DNA from 2 places in the Siminovitchia sediminis genome. Region 2 is predicted to be linked to the other one. Evidence: a T-box and tRNA genes for the amino acid it is inferred to sense, from the RefSeq annotation. Region 2 holds a T-box; the other holds one or more tRNA genes.
The links. The T-box of region 2 lies ahead of serS (serine--tRNA ligase). A T-box ahead of a tRNA ligase gene usually reads a tRNA of that ligase, here a tRNA-Ser.
Positions count from the first base shown of each region.

Region 1 (9,212 bases), on a different contig from region 2:
CTGTCATGCCGCTCGTTGGAACCATCGATACAGAAAGAGCCAGGCTGATCATGGAAAATTTGCTGTCAGGGGTTGTCAAACACCGCTCGGAAGTGGTCCTTATCGATATTACAGGAGTTCCTGTTGTAGATACCATGGTGGCACATCATATTATTCAGGCAGCTGACGCGGTAAGACTTGTGGGATCAAAATGCATGCTGGTCGGCATCCGGCCTGAAATTGCCCAGACCATTGTCAATCTGGGTATCGATTTAAATCAGATTACAACGACCAGCACCTTACAAAAGGGAATTGGTGAAGCACTGGCGTTGACGAACCGAAAAATAGTGAATCTAAAGGAGGAGGCGTAGTGAGAATACCTATCTTAAAACTGCGTGATTGCTTGCTCGTTTCCATTCAATGGGAATTAGATGATCAAACAGCACTCGCCTTTCAGGAAGATCTTTTGCAGAAAATTCATGAGACCAATGCCCGCGGGGTTGTGATTGATATTACATCCATCGATTTTATTGACTCCTTCATTGCCAAGGTGTTGGGGGATGTCATGGAAATGTCCAAATTGATGGGAGCCAAGGTTGTCATCACAGGAATACAACCCGCTGTGGCCATCACGCTCATTGAGCTGGGCATCAGGCTTGAAGATGTGATGACCGCTCTTGATTTGGAAAATGGTTTAGATAAATTACAACAGGAACTGGGGGATTAAGCCTATGGAGCTGCAGTCCTTCGTAAAAGTATTAAATGAATGGGACATCGTAGCAGTTCGCCAATTAGGCAGAAATGCAGCGAAAGAGCTGGGCTTTGGGGTAGTGGACCAGGCAAGGATTACAACTGCAATCAGCGAATTGGCCCGAAACATTTTTTTGTATGCCGGAGAAGGCAAGGTCACAATAGATAAAATATTTTCAGATGGAAAAAAAGGAATGAAAATTATTGCAGAGGATACAGGTCCCGGGATTGCGGATATCCGAAAAGTGATGGAAGACGGATATTCCACCTCCGGAGGATTGGGAGCCGGTCTTCCGGGTGTCAAACGTTTAATGGACGAATTCGATATTCAGTCTGAACCCGGGAAGGGTACTGTAATTACTGCGATTAAGTGGCTCCGGTAAAAGGAGTGAATTGGGTGGAGTTTTGGGAGACGGTAGAGCCGAAGTATAAAGACATTGTTCTTAAATATTTAATAAATAAAGATGAAAGAATATTATATCAGGGCCAGAAATTAAGCCGAAAACTTATTGAGCATCATATAGCGCCTGAAGAAATTATTAGTCTACATAAATCGATTATGATGGAAGAATCAGCTTCCGCGGACCAGATACTGGATTCCTTTGATGTGTTGCTGGAAGTCATGATGGCTTATGGGATCGCCTATCGGGAGCACCAAAGTCTCCGGACTCAACAGAAAGCGTTGATCAATGAGATAGAAGTAGCGGCTAGTATGCAAGAAACGCTCCTGCAAACATCTATTCCGGAAGTGGACGGTGCGGACATCGGCGCGATTAGTGTGCCTGCCCGGCAAATGAACGGGGACTATTTTCATTTTGTTACAGATGATGACAAGAATGTCGGTATTGCTATTGCGGATGTGATCGGAAAAGGGATACCTGCAGCCCTTTCCATGTCCATGATCAAATATGCCATGGACAGTTTGCCGGAAAACCAATTAAGCCCGGGAACGATACTGGAAAATTTAAACCGGGTTGTTGAACGAAACGTAGACCCGAGCATGTTTATTACGATGTGTTTTGGTGTATACGATCCTGAAAAGCATGCCTTTCGTTATTCTACAGCCGGGCATGAACCCGGGTTTTTTTACCGGGCAAAAAATCAAAAGTTTGAAGAGCTGGGCGGAAAAGGTTTGCTGCTTGGTATAAATAAGAATACAAATTACAAAGAATACCAGATTGATTTGGATCCGGGTGACATGATTGTTCTTTTATCCGACGGAGTGACAGAATGCCGTACGGAAGAGGGATTTATTGATAGAGATTTTTTGTCCTCACTGATTCACCGGTATATTTCAGGGACCGCGCAGGACATTGTCACAAGTGTATACAAGGAATTGGAAAGGCTTCAGCATTTTGAACTCAGGGACGATTTCACTTTAATTATCTTAAAAAGAGATGCGTAAATTTTTTTACTAAAACTTTTCGCAAATATGTTTGTCTTTATTCAAAAACGGGTACGGGTAAACGGTACTCAAAATAATACATATTATAGGGGTGGGCAATGTGAATGTAACTATAGATGTGAAAGAAAAGGACGGCATATTTTATGTGAAATTAACAGGTGAAATTGATGCTTATACAGCTCCGAAGGTCAAAGAAAGGCTGATGGATCTTGCTGATGGTGACGGTGTGACCATAAATATTGATTTATCCGGTGTAAAATATATGGACAGCACAGGACTCGGTGTGTTCGTTGGACTTTTCAAACAGCTTAGTGCCCGTAGCGGCAATATGAAGTTAACGGGAATGTCGGAGAGGCTGCAGCGCTTGTTTGATATTACTGGACTTGCGGATGTAATGGACATCAATACCGAGGTGGAGGGTGGAGTATAATGGATGCAGCTTTTGACTATATCGAAATGAAAGTGCCCGCTAAGGCAGAATACGTCGGGGTTGTTCGACTGACGATTTCGGGAATTGCCAGCCGGATGGGTTTTTCATATGAAGTGATTGAAGATATAAAAATTGCGACAAGTGAAGCTGTGACCAATGCGGTACAGCATGCCTATAAGGCAAATGAAGGCGGGGAAGTCGTAGCCGGATTTGCGCTTTATGAAAATCGCCTCGAAGTCATGGTGTCCGATTCCGGAAAAAGTTTCGACTTGAAAAAAGCCCGGAGAGAAACAGGGCCGTATTCAGAGAAAGAAAGCGTTGAATTTATGCGTGAAGGAGGCTTGGGGCTTTATTTAATTGAAAGTTTAATGGATGAAGTCAATGTTCAATTGAACCAGGGAGTCAGTGTCTATATGACAAAATACCTGGAAGGAGAGCAGGTGGAGCTTAATGCCGAAAAAATCTCAACCTGATTACAAACACCCTGAGGTTAATGAGTGGATTAAAGCCTTTCAGCTTCATGAAGACGAAGAGGCACAAAACAAATTAGTCCTTCATTACAAAAATTTAGTTGATTCCATTGCACGCAAATACTCAAAAGGAAAGTCGTACCATGAAGATATTTTTCAAGTGGGAATCATCGGGCTGTTGGGAGCTATTAGAAGATACGATGAATCGTACGGAAAATCTTTTGAGGCGTTTGCCATACCGACCATTATTGGTGAAATCAAACGATTTTTGCGTGATAAAACTTGGAGTGTTCATGTCCCCCGAAGAATTAAAGAATTGGGGCCTAAAATTAAAACAACGGTTGAAGATTTGACGAGAGAGCTCCAACGTTCACCTCAAATCCATGAAATTGCCGAGCGTCTGGATGTCACGGAAGAAGAAGTACTGGAAGCGATGGAAATGGGCAAAAGCTACCAGGCGCTGTCGGTCGACCATTCCATTGAGGCGGATGCAGACGGAAGTACAGTTACGTTGCTCGATATTATCGGAAATGTGGACGAAGGATATGAAAAAGTCAATCAAAAGCTTGTGGTTGAAAAAGTGCTGCATGTATTAACGGAAAGGGAAAGACAAATTATTCAATATACGTACTTGGAGAATTTAAGCCAAAAAGAAACGGGAGATCGGTTGAATATCTCACAAATGCACGTATCTCGGCTTCAAAGGAGAGCAATTAAAAAATTGAAAGATGCTATATTTGCTGAACCCGCAAATACGGAGAGCTCCACTTTATGATACATTTTCAAAACGATTGCTTGGAAGCCTATGCTTTTCAAAGGGCCAAGGAAGGACAGGCATTTTGCGGGGACAGCTTTTATATGACTGCGAATACCGATTATTTCCTATGTGTCTTAGCAGACGGCCTTGGAAGTGGTGAATATGCATATGAGTCTTCTCAGGCTGTTACTTCGGTAGTTCAATCCAATGTGGAAGAAGATGTGCAGACCCTGATGAACTTCAGCAATAAAGTCCTGCTGAACAAGCGGGGGGCAGCAACTGCTATTTTCAAAGTGGACTTCCGCGAAAGAACTTTTGAATATAGCTGTGTGGGGTACATCAGGTTTTATGTTTACACGCCTTCCGGAAAAATGGTCTACCCCATGCCTGTATCAGGTTATTTATCAGGCAGACCGCAAAAATTCCGAACGCAAAAATTCCCTTATGATCCTCAATCCACTTTTTTACTCCATTCTGACGGTTTTGTAAATGAAGATACAAAATCGATTATTCAAAACCATCCATCGCTCCCCAATTTAGCTGAACGATTAAAATTTAATCAAATCAACGAGAGTGACGATGTCACCTTTATTGTAGGAAACCTGCTGTAATCAGCGGGTTTTTTCTGTTGAACCATGGTATTTACTAGGATCCCGATGGTAAGATATAGGAATAGCGAATGAAAATGAAATGAGGGATTGGAATGATTGAAACGGAAACAAAGCAAGAGCAGCTGGTCCATCGGCTTGCGAAAGAATTGAACCTTGCAGTGAAGCAGGTCAATCATGTCATCTCTTTGCTTGAAGAAGGGAATACCGTTCCGTTCATTGCCCGCTATCGAAAAGAAATGACCGGTGCGCTTGATGAAGTTCAAATTAAAGATATTATGGAAAATTGGGGATACATACAAAATCTGGAGCAGCGTAAAGAAGATGTTCTTCGCCTGATCGATGAACAGGGAAAGCTGACTGAGGTTTTAAAGCAGAAGATAACAAAAGCCGACAAACTGCAAACGGTGGAAGATCTATACCGGCCATATAAACAAAAGCGCCGTACGAAAGCAACAGTTGCGAAGGAAAAAGGACTGGAGCCGCTGGCAGACTGGATGTGGGCGTTCCCGACAGAAGGACAGATAGAAGAGGAAGCCGAAAAATATATTTCTGATGACAAAAAAGTGGCAACAGCAGCAGAAGCCGTACAAGGGGCAAAAGACATTTTGGCTGAACGGGTGTCCGACGATGCCGCTGTCCGGCAGTGGATCAGGGACGAGACGTTCCGGTCCGGCCAAGTGGTGTCGGAAGTGAAAAAAGAAGAGCTTGACGAAAAATCAGTGTATGAGATGTATTATGCCTATGAGGAGCCGGTGAAAAGAATTGTCCCTCACCGTGTTCTTGCATTGAACCGCGGCGAAAAGGAAGGGATACTGCGAGTTTCCGTCAAAGCGGATACGGAAAAAATCATCAACTATTTAAAACGTACATTTATAAAAAATCAATCATCCGTCGCTGCCGGGGAAGTGGAAGAGGCCATAGAAGACGGCTACAAGCGCCTGATTGGACCTGCAATTGAACGCGAAATCCGAAATGAACTGACCACTAAAGCAGAAGAACAGGCGATCCACATCTTCTCCGAAAACCTTCGAAAGCTGCTGCTGCAGCCGCCGCTGAAAGGAAAAGTGGTGCTGGGAGTGGACCCGGCATACCGTACGGGCTGCAAGCTGGCGGTTGTCGATGAAACGGGGAAAGTGCTTCATATTGATGTGATCTACCCGCATCCGCCAAGGGCCAAGGAGGAGCAGGCGAGAGAAAAGATGTTTCATGTGCTGGAAACATACCCTGTTGAAATCGTGGCGATCGGGAATGGTACTGCCTCACAGGAGACGGAGCAATTCACTGCAAATATATTAAAAGAACTTCAAAAAGATGTATCCTACATGATTGTCAATGAAGCGGGAGCGAGCGTATATTCCGCCTCTGATTTGGCAAGAGAGGAATTTCCGGATTTGCAGGTTGAAGAACGAAGTGCCGTTTCCATTGCCCGGCGTCTGCAGGATCCTTTGGCGGAGCTTGTGAAGATTGATCCGAAATCTGTTGGAGTCGGTCAATACCAGCACGATGTGACACAGAAGAAATTAAATGAAGAGCTTGCTTTTGTGGTGGAAACGGCGGTAAACCAAGTCGGTGTGAACGTCAACACGGCATCTCCATCACTTCTTCAATATGTATCGGGCTTAAGCAAGGCTGTGGCCAACAACATTGTTAAGTATCGCGAGGATAATGGAAAATTCAGCACCCGCGCTCAATTAAAAAACATACCGCGGCTTGGAGCCAAAACATATGAGCAGGCCATTGGATTCATGAGGATTTTGGACGGAAATGAGCCGCTTGATTCCACGCCGATCCATCCGGAAAGCTATCCGGAGGTTAAAAAGTTGCTCAAGTCCATCGGATTGACATCTGCGGATGTCGGAACTGAAAAGATGAAGCAGGCCCTCCATCAATTGAACGTGGAGGAAACGGCAGAGGGACTGGGATTGGGTGTACTGACTCTAAAAGATATCATTGATTCGTTGATGAGGCCCGGACGTGACCCCCGGGACGAATTGCCAAAGCCTCTTTTGAAAAAAAATTTAATGAAACTGGAAGATCTGAAGCCGGGAATGGAACTTCAGGGAACTGTCCGGAACGTCGTCGACTTTGGTGCCTTCGTCGATGTCGGTGTCAAAGAAGATGGTCTTGTTCACATTTCCAAATTGAGCAAGCGATTCGTCAAACATCCGCTTGACGTTGTTTCCCTTGGTGATGTGGTCACTGTCTGGGTAGAAAAAGTGGATGTTGATAAAGGAAGGTTGTCCCTGACCATGGTCGGACCCTAATGGATGAGGAAATCATTAGAGTGTGGAGAGGGAAAATAAGAACTCGGCGTCTTTAAATATTTTTTGGGGAGCCGAATTGAAAATAACCTTTGCAATCAATCAGATGGAATGTAAAAGGCCTCTCAGACCCGGGAGTATAAAAAGTACTGCTCCCCGGCTTAGGGAGAGCAGTGCTTTTTTCTGTAGTAAAACCAGCATTGATTCAACAGTTTAATTTGATACCGGTCTTTTTCCAAGAAGGCTTTTTGCATCTGGCTTTTAAACCAGATTGGCATGGTGTACAACCTCCCCCGCCAGTTTTTTGGTAAAATATAATATGAAAAAAGGAACAATCCTGTTCAATGCGGCGGGAGGAAAGAAAATGACAAATGAACAGCTCCAGAAGCTGACTGAAAAAATCTCAAAAGAGTTATTTTCCAAGCCATTTATGCACCAGGCATACTTTAACCCTCGTCTACGGACAACAGGGGGACGCTATATGCTGGGAACGCATAATATAGAAATTAATAAGAAATATTATCAGGAACATGGAATGGCAGAACTGGAAGGGATCATTAAACACGAACTATGCCATTATCATCTGCATCTGGAAGGCAAAGGGTACAAGCACCGGGATCACGATTTCCGCCTGTTGATGCAAAAAGTGGGGGCGCCCAGGCACTGTACCCCATTATCTGCTGATCAACATCGGACGACTCCGAAATGGATGTATGTATGTACAACTTGCGGTGAGCTGTACGAACGCCGGCGGAGAGTAAATATCATTCGATATGCGTGCGGAAAATGCAGAGGAAAACTACGCGAAAAGCTATAATTTCAAAAAGAAAAAACGGTCTAAAACCCCTTGACAGTCTGCTGTTCAGTATTTATAATCGGAAGAGTCATTTCTAATGGGGAAGTACTCAAGAGGCCGAAGAGGTGCCCCTGCTAAGGGCATAGGTCGCGTAAGCGGCGCGAGGGTTCAAATCCCTCCTTCTCCGCCATGTCCGGCCCCTTGGTCAAGCGGTTAAGACACCGCCCTTTCACGGCGGTAACACGGGTTCGAATCCCGTAGGGGTCATTAGAAAAGCGGAAGCGCCTTGACCAGCCCCGACAAGCATAAGACGATTCCTGAGGAGGCAGCTTTACAGCCGCCACAGGGAAGCGGCTTATGACCTCGAGGGGCTAGGCGCTGGAGCTGGACAGACAGAAAAGCGGAAGCGCCTTGACCAGCCCCGACAAGCATAAGACGATTCCTGAGGAGGCAGCTTTACAGCCGCCACAGGGAAGCGGCTTATGACCTCGAGGGGCTAGGCGCTGGAGCTGGACAGACAGAAAAGCGGAAGGCGTCATTTAGCGACGTACAGACTGGAGTTCTTCGACGAGATAAAGGAAACACGGCAAAGCCAAAGGCGAGCCGAAGTTGACTTATTGTAGGAGTAGGCGTGAAGTCTGCTAGTCGCGGACGCCTGCGCTGGACGATAGACAAGCCCAAAGGCAAGTGTAAGACGATTCCTGAGGAGGCAGCTTTACAGCCGTCACAGGGGATTGACTTATGATCTCGAGCTGGGCCGCTCATCTGGACAGTTCGAAAAGCGTATGACGGCTGCCGGGGTGATAGACGCTGGATACAAAACGATTGGAGGCGTCTTTTACCTTCGTTGATTTGTAGAAACGCTGCTGTCTGCAGCTGGACAATGCAGCACCAAAGGCTTACATATGATGGTCCCGTGGTGTAGCGGTTAACATGCCTGCCTGTCACGCAGGAGATCGCGGGTTCGATTCCCGTCGGGACCGTTTCAAAAAAACCTTGCAATGTATCATTGGATTTTGTATAATAAAAAACTCGGAACGATGGGCTATAGCCAAGCGGTAAGGCAACGGACTTTGACTCCGTGATTCGCTGGTTCGAATCCAGCTAGCCCAGCCAAGAGCCATTAGCTCAGTTGGTAGAGCATCTGACTTTTAATCAGAGGGTCGCAGGTTCGAATCCTGCATGGCTCACTTTTTAAAACTAGCAAAAGATCATTGACACATTTTGAAGTGTGTGATAGAATATATCTTGTCCTTGAAAAAGGCGGTCGTGGCGGAATCGGCAGACGCGCTAGGTTGAGGGCCTAGTGGTAGCAATACCGTGGAGGTTCAAGTCCTCTCGACCGCACCAAATAATAAGCGCCCGTAGCTCAATTGGATAGAGCGTTTGACTACGGATCAAAAGGTTAGGGGTTCGACTCCTCTCGGGCGCGCCATTTTACTTTCTTTGAATCTATGAACGGGAAGTGGCTCAGCTTGGTAGAGCACTTGGTTTGGGACCAAGGGGTCGCAGGTTCAAATCCTGTCTTCCCGACCATAGAATACCGATATCAAACGCGGGTGTAGTTTAGTGGTAAAACTACAGCCTTCCAAGCTGTTGTCGTGGGTTCGATTCCCATCACCCGCTCCATTTTTAAAAAGTGTTGACAAACAGCAAGCGACACGATATAATAATATAGTTGCTTAAAACAGTAACTTGCAGTTTGATCTTTGAAAACTGAACGAAACGAAACGTCAATAATTTATGATTTTTA
Region 1 covers NZ_JBHUEO010000077.1:73-9,284, reverse strand. Annotated here, with positions in the region: gene ACFSCZ_RS17060 (STAS domain-containing protein) at 1-350, shown strand, start outside; gene ACFSCZ_RS17055 (STAS domain-containing protein) at 350-706, shown strand; gene ACFSCZ_RS17050 (anti-sigma regulatory factor) at 711-1,112, shown strand; gene ACFSCZ_RS17045 (PP2C family protein-serine/threonine phosphatase) at 1,127-2,134, shown strand; gene ACFSCZ_RS17040 (anti-sigma factor antagonist) at 2,235-2,564, shown strand; gene rsbW (anti-sigma B factor RsbW) at 2,564-3,037, shown strand; gene sigB (RNA polymerase sigma factor SigB) at 3,015-3,809, shown strand; gene ACFSCZ_RS17025 (PP2C family serine/threonine-protein phosphatase) at 3,806-4,402, shown strand; gene ACFSCZ_RS17020 (Tex family protein) at 4,495-6,666, shown strand; gene cmpA (cortex morphogenetic protein CmpA) at 6,825-6,941, opposite strand; gene ACFSCZ_RS17010 (SprT family protein) at 7,028-7,480, shown strand; tRNA gene ACFSCZ_RS17005 (tRNA-Ser) at 7,559-7,649, shown strand; tRNA gene ACFSCZ_RS17000 (tRNA-Glu) at 7,655-7,726, shown strand; tRNA gene ACFSCZ_RS16995 (tRNA-Asp) at 8,370-8,442, shown strand; tRNA gene ACFSCZ_RS16990 (tRNA-Gln) at 8,501-8,575, shown strand; tRNA gene ACFSCZ_RS16985 (tRNA-Lys) at 8,577-8,649, shown strand; tRNA gene ACFSCZ_RS16980 (tRNA-Leu) at 8,723-8,809, shown strand; tRNA gene ACFSCZ_RS16975 (tRNA-Arg) at 8,818-8,894, shown strand; tRNA gene ACFSCZ_RS16970 (tRNA-Pro) at 8,919-8,995, shown strand; tRNA gene ACFSCZ_RS16965 (tRNA-Gly) at 9,015-9,088, shown strand.
Region 1: it encodes a tRNA-Ser, which carries the amino acid that the T-box ahead of serS (serine--tRNA ligase) is inferred to sense. The anticodon was not compared.

Region 2 (11,090 bases):
GATTCAATTCTATGCGGTGGGGACACTCGCTGTGTTTGTCTGGGCCATATTTACGAAAAAAAATAAAACACCCGCATTTTACGCGGATGCTTCATCAAAGAATGTAAAGCTGAATGACTGATAATGCGGCGACTCCCGGGAGCCCGAGAAAACCGGAAATAGCAGCCGTAACAAAGTTTATGGGAACATATAAGCCAAATTGATTGCCAAATGCATTGAGGAAAAATAAAAACAGGGCGCCGATCATCAATTTAATGACAGCTTGGCCAGCCACTTTAAAAACAGGCTTTACTGACATGAGCAGGGCTAAGATTAAGAAAATAAGCAAGGTAATAATAATCAAACCGGAATCCACGCCTTCCCCCTCCTGTACATGTATCCTTACTACATTATATGAAAGGATTGTCCAAAAAGAACAGAGAGGCTACAGGCCTTTGATTGAAATATTTCTCTTCCTCGCTTCTTTCAATAAAAAAAGGTACTTGGATTTCGCCATAAGCGTACGGTACTGCAATTCATCTTGAGGCTCATAGCTTAATCGCAACAAATGTTTTTGTTCGTCCCATTCCCGCTTCTTTTTCTCCAACAGGTCGATCAGCCGATGGTCAAACTCTTTCTGTAATTTATGTTTCTTGAACATATCCCGCTCTCTCCTTACAGGACTTCCCTGCGGCCTTCCAACGCTTTGGAGAGAGTCACTTCATCCGCGTATTCAAGATCTCCGCCTACAGGCAGCCCATGAGCAATTCTTGTTACTGTAATTCCTGACGGCTTGAGGAGACGGGAAATATACATGGCAGTAGCTTCACCTTCAATATTTGGATTGGTTGCCAAAATAACTTCCTGTACAGTTTCATCCTGCAGCCTTTTTAAGAGATCCGGAATATTGATATCTTCCGGCCCAATCCCTTCCATCGGAGAAATAGATCCGTGAAGGACATGGTATAGCCCGGTGAACTCTTTCATTTTTTCCATTGCAATCACATCTTTCGGATCCTGGACTACACAGATCACACTTTGGTCACGTCTTGCGTCTTCGCAAATGGCACACGGATCTTTGTCCGTGATATGTCCGCATACCGAACAGTAACCAAGATCTCTTTTGGCATTGACCAATGCCTTGGCAAAATCAAGTACGGTATCCTCTTTCATATTCAAAACGAAAAATGCCAGGCGGGCTGCTGTTTTGGGCCCAATTCCCGGCAGTTTCATAAAGCTGTCAATCAGCTTGGATATCGGTTCTGGGTAATGCATGCTGTAACCTCCTAGAAGCCAGGAAGATTTAACCCTTTCGTAAATTGCCCCATCGTCTGGCTTGTTAATTCTTCTGCCTTTTTCAAAGCATCGTTTGTAGCAGTTAAAACTAGATCCTGCAGCATTTCAATATCTTCCGGATCAACAACTTCTTCATCAATTTGAACTTCCAGCACTTCTTTATGGCCGGATACAATGACCTTTACCATACCGCCGCCGGCAGTGCCTTCCACCTTTTTTTCTCCCAGCTCTTCCTGAGCCTGGGCCATCTTCTTTTGCATCTTTTGCATTTGTTTCATCATGCCTTGCATATTTCCCATTCCTCGCATACTCTTTTACCTCCACCATCGTTAATTTTTAAATTCAATCAGATCTTTGCCTACAAGTTTCAAAGCTTCGGAAACGAGCGGATCTTCTTCCTCTTTCTCTCCGTCTCCATCATGTTGATTGTTCTGCAAAAAATCTTCCCGAATCTCTTTCCATTGCACTTCCGGTACGCCGATGACCTTCAAGGTGCTGCCCAACAGTTCTTCTAAAATTTGAGAGATCGTTTGTATGAATGAATGATTTTCCATGGCCATCCGGCAATGGATATCATATTTAAACTTGATCACAACTGCATGCGCTGATGCTGCTGCCGGCTCTGCATCATTGAGCAATGCTGCCTGTGATCGCATTTGCCGCTGGTTCAGGATATTTAAAAAATCACCCCAATGGCTTTTCACTTCATTAAGCTGCTGCCTTGTGGCTTCTTTCAATACTTGCGTCACCGCACCGGCAGGAACTCGATATTCCTTCCCGCTGCTTCGAAGCGGTCTTTTCGAAGGTTTGGCAGGGGTTCCCTGCGCTCCCTCTGCAGCCTGCGGACCATGGGACTTCAACCATTTTACTTCTTTTTCCAGCTCTTCAACTTTTTTGATTAATTGCTGAAGCTGGGATTGATCTGCAGGTGTACGTCCTTTTTCCAGCTGACAAAGCTTGACGAGACACAATTCCACATACATGCGTGCATGATTTGAAAACCGCATGTCCTGCTGGGTCTTGCTTAATATATCAATGTAATCGTAAATTTGCTGAGCCTGTATTTCTTCTCCCAACGACTTGAATTCTTCATCCAAAAGAGCATGTTCAGCCATTTCGTCGAGATGAGGAGCAGTTTTGTACAGCAGCAAATCCCTATAATACAGAATGAAATCTTCAATAAGCCGGGCGGGATCCTTACCCTGCATCAGCAGTTCTTCCAGCGTCCCAAGTGCTCCCGGTGTATCTTTTTCATGAACGGCCCGCGCCAGCCTGTACAGGCTGTTTTGCGAAATTGAGCCGGTAACGGTTAAGGCATCTTCAACGGTAACACGACCGGTACTGAAAGAGATAGCCTGATCCAGCAAACTCAGAGCATCCCTCATTCCGCCTTCCGCTGCTCTGGCAATGATCTGCAATGCCTTTTCATCATATTCCAATGATGTTTCATTTGCAATATGTGCCATTCTTCGGGCGATATCCTGGGAGGTAATTCTTTTAAAATCAAATCGTTGGCACCTGGAGATAATCGTTAGCGGAATTTTATGTGGTTCCGTTGTTGCCAAAATAAAAATAACATGTTGCGGCGGCTCTTCCAATGTTTTCAATAAAGCATTGAAAGCGCCAATTGTCAGCATATGCACTTCATCAATGATGTATACTTTGTACTTTACCGCATTAGGCGTATACTTGACCTTATCGCGAATATCACGGATTTCCTCCACGCCGTTATTGGATGCGGCATCAATTTCAATGACATCAGGAACAGAGCCATCCGTAATTCCCAGACAGGCCGGGCACTTATTGCAAGGCTCCGAAACGGGCATTTTTTCACAGTTGACCGCTTTCGCCATAATTTTGGCCGCGCTGGTTTTTCCGGTTCCCCGTGGCCCGGAAAATAAATAGGCATGAGATATTTTTTCCTGGAGGAGAGCATTCTGCAACGTCTTAGTTACATGTTCCTGTCCAATGACATCCGAAAATGACTGCGGCCGCCATACCCGATATAACGCCTGGTAACTCATGCTCTGCCTCCTTTTTTACTTAATCATCTAGTTTTTATTATACCTTAAACAATAGGGAAATTACAAAAATACTATTGTCTAAATAACCAAGAGACTTTTCCGTCCGGATGCGTGCTGCCGAGGGTCAAAACGCTCCTGATCCCCCGCCGCCTCCTCCCACTCCTCCTCCGGAGGATGGACTCCCGGATTGGGATGTAAATGACTGGCTTGCCTGCTCATCAGCTGCAGCAAAGGAATTGGACAGCGCAGGCCAAAATATTGGAAAGTATGCCATATCCGAAGCACTGGCAGCAGGAACCTTCTGTTCCCAGATTTCAAACTGTTTTAAATTAGCCCCATGGATCCCGAGCGAATAGATCATGGCACGCATCCGATCATCCTGGCTGTAACGATTCCACTGTTCGTTCTTCATTTGGTCAAATTCATCATTCAGTCTCTTCCATTCTTCTTTCATGCGTATTCCCTTTTCAGAAAGCGGCTTGTAAAAGATGGAGAACAATAAAGAGAGTAAAAAGAGGAAAATTGATAATGTCATCCATAAGTACAGCTCATATCCAGCAAATATGATGATACAGAAAAACGGTATAATACTGGCTGCTGCAGTCATCCACCTGATTTTTATCCTTTTCCGGAACAACTCTTGCTGCTTAATCTCCTTTTGAACGGCCATTTTCCATTTCGTTGTCTCTTCAGTATATATCCTATGGTTTTCCTCTTTTTTCATAAACCGTTCCAAGTCATCCACACTGAAGGAGTGATTCGAACCCATCTGATCAAATAATAATGAGATTAATTGCTGCTCATGATCTTCTCTGGCCATTCTATAACCCAGCATGAACCGGCCCTCTCCAGTCTGTTTTACGTATCCCTGCCGCACAAGATCCATTAACGCTGCCGGAATACTAAACTTCCGGTCCGGAGTTGTAAAGCTGATAGTGGCCGGCATGCTCATTTCCTGTTTAGGAATAGCGACCTCCGATGCAAAGACCTCTTTGACAACATTCTGTTTCAGCTGTATACGCCTTCTGAAATCATATATACATATTCCGATGAACAGCACAGCAAACCCCAACAATGACCAAAAACCCGCTGAAGCGGCTGTCTTTTGACCTTTGGCAAAAGCGGCTGCTTTCTCTTTCATCATCATCTTTTCGTCTATTATTTCCTGCTTCATTTCTTTTGTATCTGTAAAAGGCAAACCAGGAAATAAGGAAGCATCAAAAACTACTCTTATATCTCCATTTTGCCCCGCTTTCACATTTCCCACCGAAAAAACGGCTGTCCCTCCTTCCGTAATATGTTCTTTGTCAAAAGCAGTATCATATCCCAAGGCTATTGCGTCATCCGTGGGACGGGGAGGATGAACTGCAATCGTCAGCCGGCCGTAGTCCGCCTCATTCCGGTCATCGAAAAAGGGCCAATAAAATTGTGCAACATCCACATATTTTTCCATGCCGTCTTCAATCAAATACTGAAGCTCAACTTGGATCGTCTCATCCTTGCCACTCCGGTACACCTTGTACATATCCCCGTCTTTTTCCGTCTTCAGATCTTTTCCCCCTTCTTTCGCCAAAAAGCTACTTATTTCCGCACCTTTTTTCGGGGAAATTTCCCGGGAAATTCCATTGAATTCTCCATCAAACTCATAGGTGAATTGTTCAATCACGTGAACTTCACCATTTTCTAGTAAATAGGCATCAATTTTTACATCACTTATCGAGAAGTCAACTGCTAAAGCGATTGCTGGAAGAAAAAACAAAAAAACGACTGTAAAAAGGGTTACTTTCCTCCACACCAGTATCACCTCTTTCCCTCTTCTCGTTTATTTACGTATGTAGTTCGTCTTATGTTTCAGGAAACCGGAAATCCCTTCCTCTTTGCGGCAGTACTCGCTCAACTTAAGGAAGCAGATGAATCTATCGAGAATAGATACTGGAGTCAATAAATCAGCTTTCGATTCAATAAAAAACCCATCCGCTTTATGCGAATGGGTGGTTATTCCTATGTATACCGTGCACCTTCCGTCGTCAGTGTCTCATCTGCGTTACTCAAGCAGTTAGCTCAGCCCAGGCTGCCCCGCGGCACATGAGAGGTCCCACTTAATGCTGCTTCCTTCCGGACCTGACATGGTTCGTGGGTTCCCATTGCGCAGGACCCAGACGTCGACACCACTTGCTTGAGGCAGGCCAGACAAGACAAGCTGCCTCTGGAAGGGATTCAACCCCGCTGGAGCGGATTGCGGGTACAGGGCTCCGCTACTCCCCCGTCTAGCACGGCATAGTTCATTGTACTACTTTTTCACCTTAAAATCAATGTTTTCCTGTGGTTAACAAAAGTTTCCAGCTTCAGGATCGTTTCTTTTTGTCACGGAGAGATCGAAAAAATTCCGTTAAAAGTGATCCGCATTCTTCTGCCAATACTCCGCTGATCACTTCGCTTTGGTGGTTAAACCTCTCATCCGTTAACAGATTCATTAGAGTTCCTGCACACCCGGCCTTCGGATCGGAAGCACCATAAGTGACTTTTTGAATGCGGGATAGCAAGATAGCACCGCTGCACATGGGACAAGGCTCCAGCGTTACATATAACTCAGCACCTTCCAGCCTCCAGGTTCCCAGCTTTTCACACGCTTCCTCAATAGCCAGCAATTCCGCATGAGCAACTGCATTTTGTTCCGTCTCCCTCCTGTTATGGGCGGCTGCAATCACTTCCCCATTTAATACAATCACTGCTCCTATAGGAACTTCCTGTATTTGCTCAGCCTTTTTTGCTTCCGCAATAGCCAGCTGCATATATTTTTCTTCTCTTTCCAATTGGATCTCCCCACAATTTTTTATTGGTCTTTTATTTTTACACAATACATACAATGGGACAAGGTTGATACTTTAATCTGTTGAGCCGTAAGGAGGAAAAAAATGCAAATCCATGTTGTCCAGCCTAATGAGACTTTGGCCTTAATTGCTTCCCGATACAATATTTCTCCGGCTATCCTTGCTGATGCGAATAAACTGCCGAACCCCAACCAGCTTGTTGTTGGCCAGTCTATGGTCATTCCTATTATAGGCCAGTTTTACTGGGTTCAGCCGGGCGACAGCCTGTGGACCATCGCCCAAAGATTTGGTATTCCCTTTCAAGAGCTGGCACGCATAAATGGATTAAACGTCAATAACCCAATCCCTGTAGGTTTAAGGCTGTATATCCCTCAAAGAGCCAAACGCGACGGAGAATTTCTTGCATATATTGAGCCGCGCCGTACCGGTGAAGTATCGGAAGCACTTGAATCCAGTGCCCGTGAAGCTTCGCCTTATTTAACCTATTTGGCATGTTTCGCTTATCTTCCGCGGAGGGACGGGACACTGGATCCGCCAAATCTGAACCAATTCCCGGAGATTGCTGAAGCAAACAATACGTATCTTGCCATGGTACTTGCCAACCAGGAAGAAGGACAATTTAGCACTGAGCTGGTTCATATACTTTTGACTGATGAACAGGTACAAACCACATTATTAAATAATATAGTCGCTGAAGCGAAGCGGGTTGGATTTACAGAAATCCACTTGGATTTCGAAAGAATTGCCGGTACGGACCGAGAAGCATACAATAATTTTCTGCGAAGAGCACGCGATCGATTTCATCAGGAAGGATGGATCATTTCAACAGCCCTTGCTCCCAAAACCAGTGCTGTTCAGCAAGGGGAATGGTATGAAGGCCATGATTACAGAGCGCATGGTGAAATTGTAGATTACTCCTTGATAATGACGTATGAATGGGGGTATAGCGGAGGTCCGGCAATGGCTGTCTCTCCGATCAACTCAGTCCGGCAGGTGCTGGAATATGCCATTACAGAAATTCCACCGGAAAAGATTATGATGGGACAAAATTTATACGGTTATGATTGGACGCTGCCTTTCGTGCAGGGAACAACAGCCACAGCTGTCAGTCCTCAGAGAGCCATCCAAATCGCGGCTGAAAACAACGCAGCGATCCAATACGATCCTGCTGCACAGGCACCGTTTTTTCATTATACAGATCAGGAGGGAAGACAGCATGAAGTATGGTTTGAGGATGCCCGATCAATCCAGGCCAAGTTTGACCTTGTCAAAGAGTTAAATCTTCGCGGAGTCGGTTATTGGAAACTCGGATTGTCGTTTCCTCAAAATTGGCTCCTTATCCAGGATAATTTTAATGTCGTGAAAAAACCATAGAAAAAGCGGCTCACCTTTATCTGAGCCGCTCTTGATATCTGCTTCAGCCAATCACTTCTTTATTTCTCATATAGGGGCGGAGTACTTTGGGTATTTCAACGGTTCCGTCTTCCCGCTGATAATTTTCCAATATAGCTGCCACTGTTCTCCCCACTGCAAGCCCGGAACCATTTAAAGTGTGAACATGCTGAGGCTTTGCTTTTGGTTCGGAACGAAAACGAATATTTGCCCTTCTCGCCTGAAAAGCCTCAAAGTTTGAGCAGGAAGAAATCTCCCTGTAGGTGTTATAACTGGGAATCCAAACTTCCAAATCATACTTTTTCGCGGCGGTAAATCCAAGATCTGCCGTACACATGCTCATGACCCGATAGGGCAATTCCAGAAGCTGAAGCACTTTTTCTGCATGGGCAGTTAATTTTTCCAGTTCATCATAAGACTCTTCCGGCTTAACAAATTTCACCAATTCCACTTTGTTAAACTGATGCTGGCGAATTAACCCTCTTGTATCCCTTCCTGCCGAACCTGCTTCAGAACGGAAACAGGCACTGTAAGCAACATAATTAATAGGGAGCTGGTCACCATCCAGTATTTCATCGCGATGATAGTTTGTTACCGGCACTTCCGCTGTAGGTATCAGGTAATAATTCTCGCTCTCAATATGGAAGGCATCTTCTGCAAATTTTGGAAGCTGGCCGGTACCTGTCATGCTCGCCCGGTTCACCATGTAAGGAGGGAGCATTTCTTCATACCCGTGTTCTTCCACATGAAGATCCAGCATAAAGCTGATCAGTGCTCTTTCAAGACGGGCTCCAAGCCCTTTGTAGAAAACAAAGCGGCTTCCTGTTACTTTTGACGCCCGTTCAAAATCGAGAATTCCCAAGTCCGCTGCCAAATTCCAATGCGGTTTAGGGTCAAAAGAAAATTTCCGTACCTCTCCCCACTTTCGGACTTCTACATTGTCGTCTTCTGATTCGCCAACCGGGACGCTTTCGTGGGGAATATTCGGAATGGATAACAGCAGCTTTTGCAGCTCTTCTTCAATTTCACGCAGCTCTCCGTCTATTTCCTTGACTTGCTGCCCGACTTCCCTCATTTCAGCTATTAAATCATCCGCATTTTGTTTATCCTTTTTCAACTGGGCAATGTTTTCAGATACTTCATTCCTTCTGCTTTTTAACTGTTCGGATTGAACAATCAATTCCCTTCGTTTTTGATCCAATTGCTCAAATTTGTCTAAATCACCCAAATCTTCACCGCGGTACTGCAGCTTTCTTTTCACTTCTTCCACGTTACCCCGCAGGGTTTTCATATCAAGCATATTTAAAACCTCCCCTTATACTGAATGGCGCGTCTTAAAACATTTAAGCGACGCTGGTACTATTGGAACTCTGTAAAAACAAAAAAACTCCCATCCCCAAAGGGACGAGAGTTACCCGCGTTGCCACCCAAATTGAAAGCCTTCGAGGCTTTCCTCTTCATTGGATAACGGGTTTGACCCGAAAATGCTTACTAGCCCACAAGGGCATTCGGCATTTTGCTCCAGGAGGGATTCACAGGCGGTGCCGCCGGTTCTCACCAGCCACCGGCTCTCTGACAGACACTGTACCTGCTACTCGTTCCTTTCAACACAGTCGCTCATATCAATTTTCTGATACTATACTATATCCTTGAAGCAATTGCAAATAATACAGGTGAATTCAGTTAGAACCAGCCTTTCACGGTACTGGCTGCACTATTCCAAACATCGCCGAAGAAACTGCCGACACCGCGCATAGCCAGAACAAACCAGTTTGCTTTTTCCACTTTTTCTGCTGTCACCATATTGGCTGATGCAGGTTTTCCAATATAGCCATAGTCGGATTCCCCTTCATAGGCTGCTTCCAGCACGCCAATTTTTTCACCCTTTTTAACAGGTGCTGCCAACTGGCCATCTTCATTTAAAACTTTTTGATTTATTTTCAATTCCGGTTTGTACGTTTTCTCTTCACCATTTTTAACAACTACCTGCAATGGTGCATCTGATTGGATCTCAACCTTTTTCTTCTTGCCATTGATCACCGGAAGAGACTCTCGGCCTTTTACTTGATATTGTTCGGGATACGCTTCTTTTAATGAAAAATGACTAAAAGCATATTCCATCATTTTTTTTGTTTCCACGAAGCGTGATTCATAGGCGCCTTGACCGTTTTTATCTTTTGCGTTCATAACAACGGTCACGACCCTCATGTCATCTCTCTCAGCAGTCCCCGTAAAACAGTATCCTGCAAAATCGGTGGTCCCGGTCTTTAGGCCGTCCACTCCTTCATATCCAAACACAAGGGAAGGGAGCATCCAGTTCCAGTTTTTCATTTTTCCCGGCATACCAGGAAATTCCTTCTCAGGAATACTCGTTGTTTCCAAAACTTCCGGATAATCATTTAACAGCCGTAAAGCCAGTTTTGCCATCGAGCTGGCCGACATAATATTTTCGTCTTCTGCACCGGTTCCTTCAGGATGTTTACCTTTGAGATCGCGGTTATTTAATCCCGTGGAGTTCACAAAATTATAATTATCCAATCCCAGTTCTTCGGCTTTGGCATTCATCATATCTACAAATTTCTTCTCAGAACCGGCAATGGCTTCAGCAATGGCAATGGTTGCCCCGTTGGCTGAATAGATGGCCATCGCTTCATACAACTCTCTAATTGTATACTTTTTTCCGGCCTCCAAGGGAACATTTGATAGATTGGTATCTATGGAAACCTCATGAACATAGTCGCTGATAGTCTGTTCCTGGTCCCACGTGATTTTATTATTTGCTATAGCTTCAAACAAAAGATACTCTGACATCATTTTTGACATGGATGCAATGCCAAGGGCGGTATCTTCATTTTTTGCATATAATATTTTCCCTGTACTGGCTTCTACCAGAATGGCTGCATCTGCATGTATATCCAATACATCTTCAGCCGCCGCTTTTCCAGGGATATGTAACGTACTGATCAACAGGATAGCCATGAGAAACACAGCTGTAAATTGTCGTTTCATACCTTTTTTCAAGTGTTTACCCTCCAAATATTAAGTACCCGCTAGTCATTTTAACATAGTTAGATAGAGAAAAGTAGATTCCAAATATGTCATTTACATTACGAAAGAACAAAAGCACAAGACACGCGCTGAGAGCAGCAGCGTTTAATTACAGCATGAGAATTTTTCAGTTTTACGCGGTGCGGGCTTTTACTTTCCCGAGGGGAGCACCGGAAAAAGTCTGCCCTGTTATGAAGTGCGCTCCACAAAACCTCATTCTGTCACTCCGGCGGACTGGGACAGTGTCCGTTGAAACTTCTTAAACCATAAAAAAGCCGCCTCGGAGAAAACCCTAAGGCGGGTAATGAACGGTACCTTATTCAATAAATTAAGAAATGGAATAGTTGGGCGCTTCCTTTGTGATTTGTACATCATGCGGATGGCTTTCGCGCAATCCGGCACCTGTCATTCTGATAAACTGGGACTGCTCGCGGAATACTTCCAGATTGGCTGCTCCGCAGTAACCCATACCTGCTCTGAGGCCGCCGATCAATTGGAACACAGTATCTGCAAGAGGCCC
Region 2 covers NZ_JBHUEO010000058.1:3,017-14,106, reverse strand. Annotated here, with positions in the region: gene ACFSCZ_RS15495 (pro-sigmaK processing inhibitor BofA family protein) at 95-355, opposite strand; gene ACFSCZ_RS15490 (YaaL family protein) at 425-640, opposite strand; gene recR (recombination mediator RecR) at 655-1,254, opposite strand; gene ACFSCZ_RS15480 (YbaB/EbfC family nucleoid-associated protein) at 1,266-1,583, opposite strand; gene dnaX (DNA polymerase III subunit gamma/tau) at 1,605-3,299, opposite strand; gene ACFSCZ_RS15470 (DUF2207 domain-containing protein) at 3,424-5,103, opposite strand; RNA gene ffs (signal recognition particle sRNA large type) at 5,310-5,575, opposite strand; gene tadA (tRNA adenosine(34) deaminase TadA) at 5,645-6,112, opposite strand; gene ACFSCZ_RS15455 (glycoside hydrolase family 18 protein) at 6,215-7,504, shown strand; gene serS (serine--tRNA ligase) at 7,548-8,822, opposite strand; T-box leader at 8,920-9,139, opposite strand; gene ACFSCZ_RS15445 (serine hydrolase) at 9,206-10,501, opposite strand; gene guaB (IMP dehydrogenase) at 10,899-11,090, opposite strand, start outside.